Regions from separate parts of the Microcoleus sp. genome, predicted to be linked through region 1. Evidence: riboswitches for the same ligand, from Rfam matches in the RefSeq annotation. Region 1 holds a riboswitch; each other region holds the start of a gene.
The links. Region 1 has a riboswitch for cobalamin ahead of ACBR23_RS06105 (DUF1636 family protein). Riboswitches for the same ligand answer to the same signal wherever they lie in the genome.
Positions count from the first base shown of each region.

Region 1 (2,200 bases):
ATTTCCAATCGTCCCAAATTGGTGATTTCACCCTCACTCATCAGACTCAGACTCAGACTCAAAATCAACGCGATCGTAAATATCACCCAACCGCATCTCAAACTCCACACAACTCAATCTCAACACCGCATCAGCACCATCATACTCAGACAAAACCCACTTATTATCATCCGTCTTAACAAACTGTTCAACGTGCATCTCATATTGATCGATCAAAACATACTCACGAAAACTAGGAATAGAACGAAAAAGTTTAAACTTGCCACCTCTGTCATAATCCGCCGTCGATGCCGATAAAACCTCAGCTATCATCACCACATTACTAATCGTATCTTTCCTACCCTCAGCAAACTCCAACTTCCCCGCCACTAACATCACATCAGGATAAGTATAAAGTCGCTTAGACGGTATCCACAAACGCAAATCGTTAATAAATACTCGGTACGGTTGTCCTTTCGTAGCAAAATTTAGCGTTCCGCCAAAATTAACAGCTATTTGATTGTGATTCGGTGTTCCGCCTGTCATAGGGATTATCCTGCCATCCTGATATTCACTTCTAAATTCTGCCACCTCTTCCAGCTTTAAATACTCTTCAGGAGAGTAATAAGTCTGTACTTTGTCCTCAACTTTGTCCTCAACTACTTCTGCGCGGATTTCTGTTAATACCGTCATAGTATATCCTTTTGCGATCGTACTTACAATTATATAGGACTTCAGTCCTGAAAAGATGGCAAAATTAACACTAAAGTTTTTATTAATAACTGGCTGTGAATTTATGCTACTAGATATTAAGCGGTTCACCTTAGCAACTTAAGTTTTTCCCAAAATGGCGACAAATGCGGTATGATGTGAAGTTGCGATCGGTTCTAGCGGGGAGCAGCCGCTAGAGGAAACGGGGAAAGTTCGGTGCAAGTCCGGCGCTGTCCCGCAACTGTAATGAAACACAGGTTGTTTCTAAAGTCAGAATGCCCGCCGATATCTAACTCACTTTGGAACGCATCTGCGAGGTACGGATGATGAATGGAATTAATAAGACTGTACGCACCAAGCACAGTCTACTTGTTTGCACTGCTTGCGCGAGTGTTTGGAAAAACGGCAAGCGAGAAGGCAAAAGTGGTGGCCAACAATTCTTGGAAGACTTGTCGCAACTGGCAAAGGATTGGGAATTTTCGGATGAATTTGACATTCAAGAAGTTGAGTGCATGAGTGCTTGCAGTCACTCTTGTGCTGTGTCTTTTGCTGCTGCTGGAAAGTACACTTATCTGTTTGGTGACTTACCTCCCAATGAATTGGAAAGCGTCGAGGCTGTACTGGAATGCGCGAGTCAATACTATGCTAAACCCGATGGTTTGTTGCCCTGGTCAGAACGTCCTCAAGCTTTGAAAAAAGGAGTTATAGCTAAAATTCCACCACTGCACAATTAGAGTATTCATCGTTTCCTTGTTCCTCGTTCCCAGGCAGAGCCTGGGAACGCATACCCAGAGGCTCTGCCTCGTATTAAAAGCGCGAGTTATTCGATCGAGGCAGAGCCTCTAGATCGACATTCCCAGGCAGAGCCTAGGAACGAGATAAGCGCGAGTTATTCGATCGAGGCAGAGCCTCTAGATCGACATTCCCAGGCAGAGCCTAGGAACGAGATATCCCATCACAAAACAACAACTAAATTACTAATGCACAAAATTCCTGTTACAGTCATTACGGGCTTTCTCGGTAGTGGCAAAACCACCGCCATTCGCCACTTATTGCAAAATAATCAAGGCCGCCGCATCGCAGTTATTGTGAATGAGTTTGGCGAAGTCGGCATCGACGGCGAACTGTTGCGTGACTGCCAAGTTTGCGATGAAGAAGAAGATGTTAGCAGCAATATTTTAGAACTGACAAATGGCTGTCTTTGCTGCACGGTTCAAGAGGAATTTTTGCCCACAATGCAAGAATTATTGAAGCGTCGCGCACAAATTGATTGTATCTTGATTGAGACTTCTGGACTCGCACTCCCTAAACCCTTAATTCAAGCTTTTCGCTGGCCCGAAATTCGGACCGGTGCTACCGTAGATGGTGTTGTGGCTGTGGTCGATTGCGAAGCCCTTGCTAGTGGTAATTTTGTGGGCGATATTGATGCTTTGATGGCGCAGCGACAGGCTGATGATAGTTTAGACCATGAGACGCCGATCGAGGAATTGTTTGAAGACCAGTTGGCTTG
Region 1 is NZ_JBGJZU010000010.1:67,823-70,022, reverse strand. Features, by position in the region: gene ACBR23_RS06110 (Uma2 family endonuclease) at 34-672, opposite strand; cobalamin riboswitch at 845-992, shown strand; gene ACBR23_RS06105 (DUF1636 family protein) at 1,014-1,424, shown strand; gene cobW (cobalamin biosynthesis protein CobW) at 1,671-2,200, shown strand, end outside.

Region 2 (2,200 bases), on a different contig from region 1:
CTCGCTCCGCCGTTCCGAAGCCGCTCCCATCCGCTCGAACACCGTCATCAAACTGCTACCAAACCCCCGCTGTGTCAACAATTCAGCAACCTTTCCCGGAGTGTGTCGATCGGCACTTAAAACTAACAACCGCGCCCCCGGATATAGAGAAAGGGCGATGGAGGCTACTGGGCGGTTTGTCAAACTGAAAGTCTCAACCGCATCCAAAGCCCAACCCAGACGGGCGCAGATGAGACTGAAGGCTGATGCTGCGGGAATTATCATCATTTCGGCGATCGGAATCCGGCGCGACAGGGTGACACCAATCCCGTGACACATCGGATCGCCACTAGCTAGCACGCAAATCGACTCTCCCTGGCGACGGATAATCTCATCGACTGTGGCTTGTAAAGGTGAAGCCCAGAGTAATTTTTCCCTGGTGTCGTCGGTGGGTAGCATGGCTAGGTGACGGGCACCGCCGACAACAACTCGAGCGCGATCGAGCAGGGTACGGGCGATCGAACTCAATCCCGATAATCCATCTTCCCCAATCCCCACCACCGAAAGCCATTTGTCTACCATCAGCCCTACTCCTGCAATTTTTGCCACTCAGCATGAATCTATTTCCAGCATATTGGACAACAGCCAGTTGACTAATTGACTACAGCTAAAAACTAAATCGCCTGGTTGGCAACTTCCTTGATACAAGCTTTCCAGCCATTTCAGCATTTAGGTAAGTCACCAAAGACAAGCCACATAGAAAAAGTGACACTTTTAGTTGTTTAGTAATTCGTCTTTTTCCCTAAAGTTTAAGTAGAGGCAAACAAAACACCTAAAACGTTCAGCCTTTTATTTATATTACTTACAACGGGGTCTTTACTATGAAATACCTAAATATTTTAACCTTAATGTTTTTCTGGACTACTCTCAGCATCACCTCTCCAGTTAAACCCGATGAATTGCCAGCCTTTACTAATTCTAATAATGTGAATTCTCAGGAACAAATTTTAACTCCTAGAAATATCGAGGGAGAAACTCAGCCGACGGAATATCAACAAGATACAATGATGTTTGGAGATATTTTACCTGTGGCTACCTTTGGTTTGTCATTGGTTTGTTTTTGTTTTAACTCCCCTACGGAACCTGATTGAAAACTAGGCGATTTTTCATTACTCAAGGCAATTAGGCGAGGGGGAATTTGTTAAGAAAATTGAGGGTTTTGGTTTTGGGGTGCAAAAATGTGATACCTTTTTTAAACCTGAAAGCGGGAAAGTCCGGTGCAATTCCGGCGCTGTGCCGCAACTGTGAAAGTCAGAATGCCGCTTTCAGGAGTGTCAATTGAGATTCCCTGCGTCGCACGGGGAGGAGTTTCTTTGTTAGTTTTGAATGAATTACCGACTTGTCCGGGCTTATTTTCTGGTTCCAGAGCCAGAGATGGAATATTATCGAGGATGCGGATTCCGGGGGGAATTTTAAATGTAGCGCAGTGTGGGGCGATCGCGGATTTAGTCGATCGATACGGTACGGGCTACGTGCAAGTAACAAATCGCGCGAATTTGCAAATCCGAAACTTGAACTCGGCAATTTCTGCTGAAGTCTGGCAGAATTTGCAAGCATTGGGATTAGCATCTCGCTTAGTTGAAATTGACCCGATTCGCAATATTATGGCCAGTCCGACAGTGGGTATCGATCGCCAGCAATTACTCGATACTCGCCCGCTAGTTAAAGATTGGGATGATTATCTGCAAACCCATCTCGAACTTGCGGAACTTTCGCCTAAATTCAGTGTCGGTTTTGACGGCGGAGAATCGGTTTCGATCCGCGCTATTCGCAACGATATTTTATTAGCAGCAGAAAGGCGATCTGCTGATTCAAAAATCGTGCTGCGGCTGTATTTAAACGGCGACACAGGGATTATAATTCAAGAATCGCAATGTATTTCATTATTAGCAGCCATCGCTAGCGTTTATCTTCAATACACAAAAAATAAGCCTCGAATTGAAGGTAAAAAACCGCGTTTACGTCACCTGCTGGCAGATTGGGGTGTGGAAAAATATCTCGAACAGATACAGCATAATTTACCTTTTGTATTGCAGCAAAGCTCGATCGCTCCGTCTGAAAAGTCGATCGCCCGTTACCAGCATCTCGGCATTCACCCCCAGCAACAATCCGGTTTTTCCTACATCGGCATCGCCCTGCCGCTAGGCTGGCTAAAATCGCA
Region 2 is NZ_JBGJZU010000077.1:26,590-28,789, reverse strand. Features, by position in the region: gene cbiE (precorrin-6y C5,15-methyltransferase (decarboxylating) subunit CbiE) at 1-561, opposite strand, end outside; gene ACBR23_RS22990 (hypothetical protein) at 861-1,130, shown strand; adenosylcobalamin-variant (AdoCbl-variant) riboswitch at 1,230-1,373, shown strand; gene cobG (precorrin-3B synthase) at 1,353-2,200, shown strand, end outside.
Region 2: it holds a riboswitch for cobalamin, as region 1 does, so the genes downstream of both, cobG (precorrin-3B synthase) here and ACBR23_RS06105 (DUF1636 family protein) in region 1, are expected to answer to the same signal.

Region 3 (2,200 bases), on a different contig from region 1:
GCTGTAGTTACACGCTTGTATGCTATTTACGAGCGCTTTGTTGAGGATTTAATTGCAGAGTGGCTGGAACTTTTACCCGATATTGTTACAGAATATTCAGATTTGGAAAAAAGCATTAAAGATACCCATCAGATAGGTGTGGGAAGGTTATTACTCGATCTTAAGAAAAAGAGATTTGAACACCTGTCTATTAATGAGGTAATTCAAGGTTTATTTGATGGAGTAACGGCTCAAGGAAAATACAAATTAATACCTGATGCTTTTCTTTTACACGAACAGAATTTACGCAGAGAAGTGCTAGAAAAATTATTTGCTGATGCTGGAATATCGAATGCTTGGGATTGGGTGAATAAGCATCGAACAGTTAAGCAATTTGTAGAGGAGGTTCTAGGGAGCCAAAATACTGCGGAAGGAGAACTAAATGAATTAATTACCTATCGGAATGATGCTGCACACGGATCTATTGTAGATGATACTGTAGGTACTAAAGAACTGCTAGAATTGGGTGAATTTGTTGAGATATTGTGCCAATCTCTAGCGGAATTAGTGACTTTTAAAGTTATTTCGCGGCAAACTGGAATCGGTAAAGCTAAGGAAATTGGTCAAATTACAGAGTGGTTTAAGAAACCGAGAGCGGGAGTTGCAAAAGTTAAGGAAATCACTTTGTCTGTTGGAAAAAATATTTTTCTAGTTAACGAGGCATCCTCATTCTGTCAGTTGGCTACGATTGAAAATATTATGATTAATGATGTTTGCCAGGAACAAGTTGTAATTACCAACGAACAGGAGGTGGGATTGAAGTTTGATATTGATGCGAAAAAAGGGTTAAGCATTTATGTAGTTGAATAAAAAAGCGATCTCCTAAATATTTCTGTTTTCGATAAGTCTAATGTACTTCGGGTGAAAAGTCTGTCAATAACAGACTTTATGGACTACTCCACAATAATTGTTGCAGATGTCTAATCAGTTTTTTGTCAAATATCCAAAATAGTGGTAATATTCCCGTATATCGATCGGCTCTGATGACAAACACACATCAGACGTAAGGGGGAAAGTTCGGTGCAAATCCGGCGCTGTCCCGCAACTGTAATGAGATTATTGCTTCTCTGAGTCAGGATGCCCGCCGATTTGTTTACCTGTTCTTTTTCATCTGCGAGGTATGGATGATGGTTAGTTCAGTATTTTTACAAATAATCTGCTGTTGCGTTCCCTTGGACGATCGACAAAAACGCAATTTTGAGTTAAAACTGCTTGGCGTCGGCGCAACGGGAAACTAAAAGAAATGCGAATCGAAGATAGTGTTTGGCAGGGTAGTTTTGGCTACTGGCAAAACTTGTTTATTCATCAGAATATTTTGTCGATCGGATATACTGCATGGAATGGCTTTTGGCATCTAGGACGAGGTATGGTTGTTTGCCAAATCCATACTCCCATTAATGGTGCTATCAATTGGAGCGTAGATACTGTAAAGTACGATTTGCAGTTTATTTCCCAATCCCACGCCACTGCTTATTTGGAAGAACTAGAATTAGAGGAAAATACTGTTTCAAATTTAAGCCAAATTATTGCTAGTTACAAACCTGAAAAAGCAATTATTTTTATACTGCTTGCTAATAATCACATAGATATCAATTTGTTGCAAAATTTGGCAATTTCGCCGGTTGAGTGCTATGAACAAGTATGCAACCGCTGGGAAGAATTTCAACCCTGCCCGAAACCCTAAAACTTACGGAATTTTTCCAATGTCCCAGCCAAAATCCATCGAAATTTCCAACGTAACTCGCTACCAAAATGCAGCGCTTAATTACTATTTGGGCTTGACAGAATCCCCCTATCTTCACTATGGCTATTGGGAAACTCTACCCGTGCCGGCGGATGAACTAACACTCCCGCGATTACGTATCGCTCAGCAAGCTTATACTGTAAAACTGTTGGATGCCATCCCCCAAGGCACTCATAGCATCCTGGATGTGGGCTGTGGGATTGGGGGAAATGCGGCTTATTTGCTTGATCGCGGTTTTGCAGTCGAAGGACTCGCACCCGATCCATTTCAACAACAGCGCTTTCTCAAGTGTACAGGCGATCGCACCATCTTCCACCTCACAACCTTTGAAAACTTCCAAGCAACCACATCCTACGATCTAATCCTCTTTAGCGAAAGTAGCCAATATATGTCTGCCGTTGATATTGCTAACGGCGC
Region 3 is NZ_JBGJZU010000071.1:22,078-24,277, reverse strand. Features, by position in the region: gene ACBR23_RS22150 (MAE_28990/MAE_18760 family HEPN-like nuclease) at 1-849, shown strand, start outside; cobalamin riboswitch at 998-1,143, shown strand; gene ACBR23_RS22145 (hypothetical protein) at 1,283-1,723, shown strand; gene ACBR23_RS22140 (class I SAM-dependent methyltransferase) at 1,743-2,200, shown strand, end outside.
Region 3: it holds a riboswitch for cobalamin, as region 1 does, so the genes downstream of both, ACBR23_RS22145 (hypothetical protein) here and ACBR23_RS06105 (DUF1636 family protein) in region 1, are expected to answer to the same signal.

Region 4 (2,200 bases), on a different contig from region 1:
TAAGAACGAGATTTTGCAATTAATTGAGATTATCAGGATCGACTCCCAACTCTCGCAATCGTTGAGCTAATTGTTCGGAACGTTGAGCTAATTGTTCAGCACGCTGAGCTTCCTGTTGGGCACGCTGAGCTTCCTGTTGGGCACGCTGAGCTTCCTGTTGGGCACGCTGAGCTTCCTGTTGGGCACGTTGTGATTCCTGTTGGAGACGCTGCGCTGATTGTTTCACTTGTTCTTCAGGTGTCAGATAGCGTGTGCCATCGGCATCATACCAATACAACCACTCTCTTGTCACCCCAGAATAGTTTCCCCTTTCACAACCAATTCCCAGACCTATTTCTGGCATCCAAACAGGATTTCCCGACTGTAACTCGTACTTCCCATTGACTAACTTGTATACTTCCAAATGAGGTTTACGACGGCGGCGGGAAGAATAAATGACGTAATAAAGTATGCCTAAATCTTGATATCTTTCCCACTTTCCGGTGTATTTTTGGTGATAAGTAGCCGAAAGCAATTCGAGGACAAAACTTGGTATAATATTTTCATTCCACAATAGGTAATTGGGACGCAATTCTTCATGGTAAAACCGTTCTATATCTAAACTTAAGAAAGCATCTGGCATGATAGACTCTTGATCTGAGTCTTGGTAAATACCCATATTTAAACCCAAAAACCAGTCCATGCGTTCTGCCCAAAGTATGAGCAATTTTGCTTTTAGCAATCCTGGAATTAATTCTTTAAGTTCGTTATCTGGAGGTGGTTGATATAAGTTTTTTCGTTCTTCGGGTGAGGGTGAGTACGTCGATAATTTATCATTTAACATTGCGGCTTTCCTCAAAACTTACTAAGATTATAGCTTTGATTTGTTTGGTGATAGTATTTGAACGAACCGCGAAGACGCTAAGGACACGAAGGAAGAGAAGAGAAGACGATCGCTAATTTTGACTGATTTAATCAGAATTTTTGTAAAATATCTGCTGAGATTTGCGCGATCGACTATACTCAATCTAACAAGTCGGTTCTAATGGGGAGCAGCCATTGGAGGTAATGGGGAAAGTTTGGTGGAAGTCCAACGCTGTCCCGCAACTGTAATGAAAGCCCTGTTGCTTTTTGAGTCAGGATGCCCGCCGATGTGTTGGTTCACTTAGTCTCATCTGCGAGGTACTTGATGAAGGCGCGAAGTCGCAAAATTGTCAGTCTGGGATTGATGGCTGGCTTGAGTTGTTATCTGGTTTTGGGTTCGGCGACACCGGCCGCTGCTATGCACATTTCGGAAGGTTTTTTGCCTGTGCAATGGGCTGTTTTTTGGTGGATTGTGGCGTTGCCTTTTTTTGTGGTAGGTTTGCGTGCGATCGCCCGAATTACCAAAGAACACCCGGAACTTAAACTATTATTAGCTTTATCTGGCGCGTTTACTTTTGTGCTTTCTGCTTTGAAGATTCCTTCGGTAACGGGGAGTTGTTCTCACCCAACGGGTACGGGTTTGGGTGCGATTTTGTTTGGTCCTTCGGTGATGGCGGTACTCGGTGCTTTAGTGCTACTTTTTCAGGCGGTTTTGTTGGCTCACGGCGGGCTGACAACGCTGGGAGCTAATATGTTTTCGATGGCGATTGTGGGGCCGTTCGCTGCGTATTTTATCTATCAGTTGCTGATGGGAACTGGTAGGCAACGGGTGGCAATTTTTTGTGCCGCAGCTTTGGCTGATTTGCTGACTTATGTGGTGACTTCGATGCAGTTGGCGTTAGCTTTTCCGGCGGCGAGTGGCGGTTTTTTGGCTTCGTTTATCAAGTTTGCAGGCATCTTTGCGATTACTCAAGTACCCCTGGCTATTAGTGAAGGATTGCTGACTTTATTGGTGTGGAATTGGCTGCATTCTTACGGGCAACCGGAGTTGGAAATTCTAAAATTATTGAAACAGGAGTCTTAAGTGATGAGTCAAAAACCGACGAAAAATCAGCAAGCTACTTCGCAACAAAATTGGATGTTGGTAATTGCAGTTGTCGCACTTGCCGTAATTCCCCTAGTTTTTGTACGGGGTGAATATGGCGGCGCGGATGGGGAGGCCCAGAAAGCAATTACGGAAATTCAACCGGATTATAAACCTTGGTTCAATCATTTGTTTGAGCCTGCTAGTGGCGAAATTGCTAGTCTATTATTTGCCACTCAAGCTGCTCTGGGGGCTGGTGCGATCGGATATGCG
Region 4 is NZ_JBGJZU010000030.1:3,701-5,900, reverse strand. Features, by position in the region: gene ACBR23_RS13490 (Uma2 family endonuclease) at 20-823, opposite strand; cobalamin riboswitch at 1,000-1,147, shown strand; gene ACBR23_RS13485 (energy-coupling factor ABC transporter permease) at 1,169-1,927, shown strand; gene ACBR23_RS13480 (energy-coupling factor ABC transporter substrate-binding protein) at 1,931-2,200, shown strand, end outside.
Region 4: it holds a riboswitch for cobalamin, as region 1 does, so the genes downstream of both, ACBR23_RS13485 (energy-coupling factor ABC transporter permease) here and ACBR23_RS06105 (DUF1636 family protein) in region 1, are expected to answer to the same signal.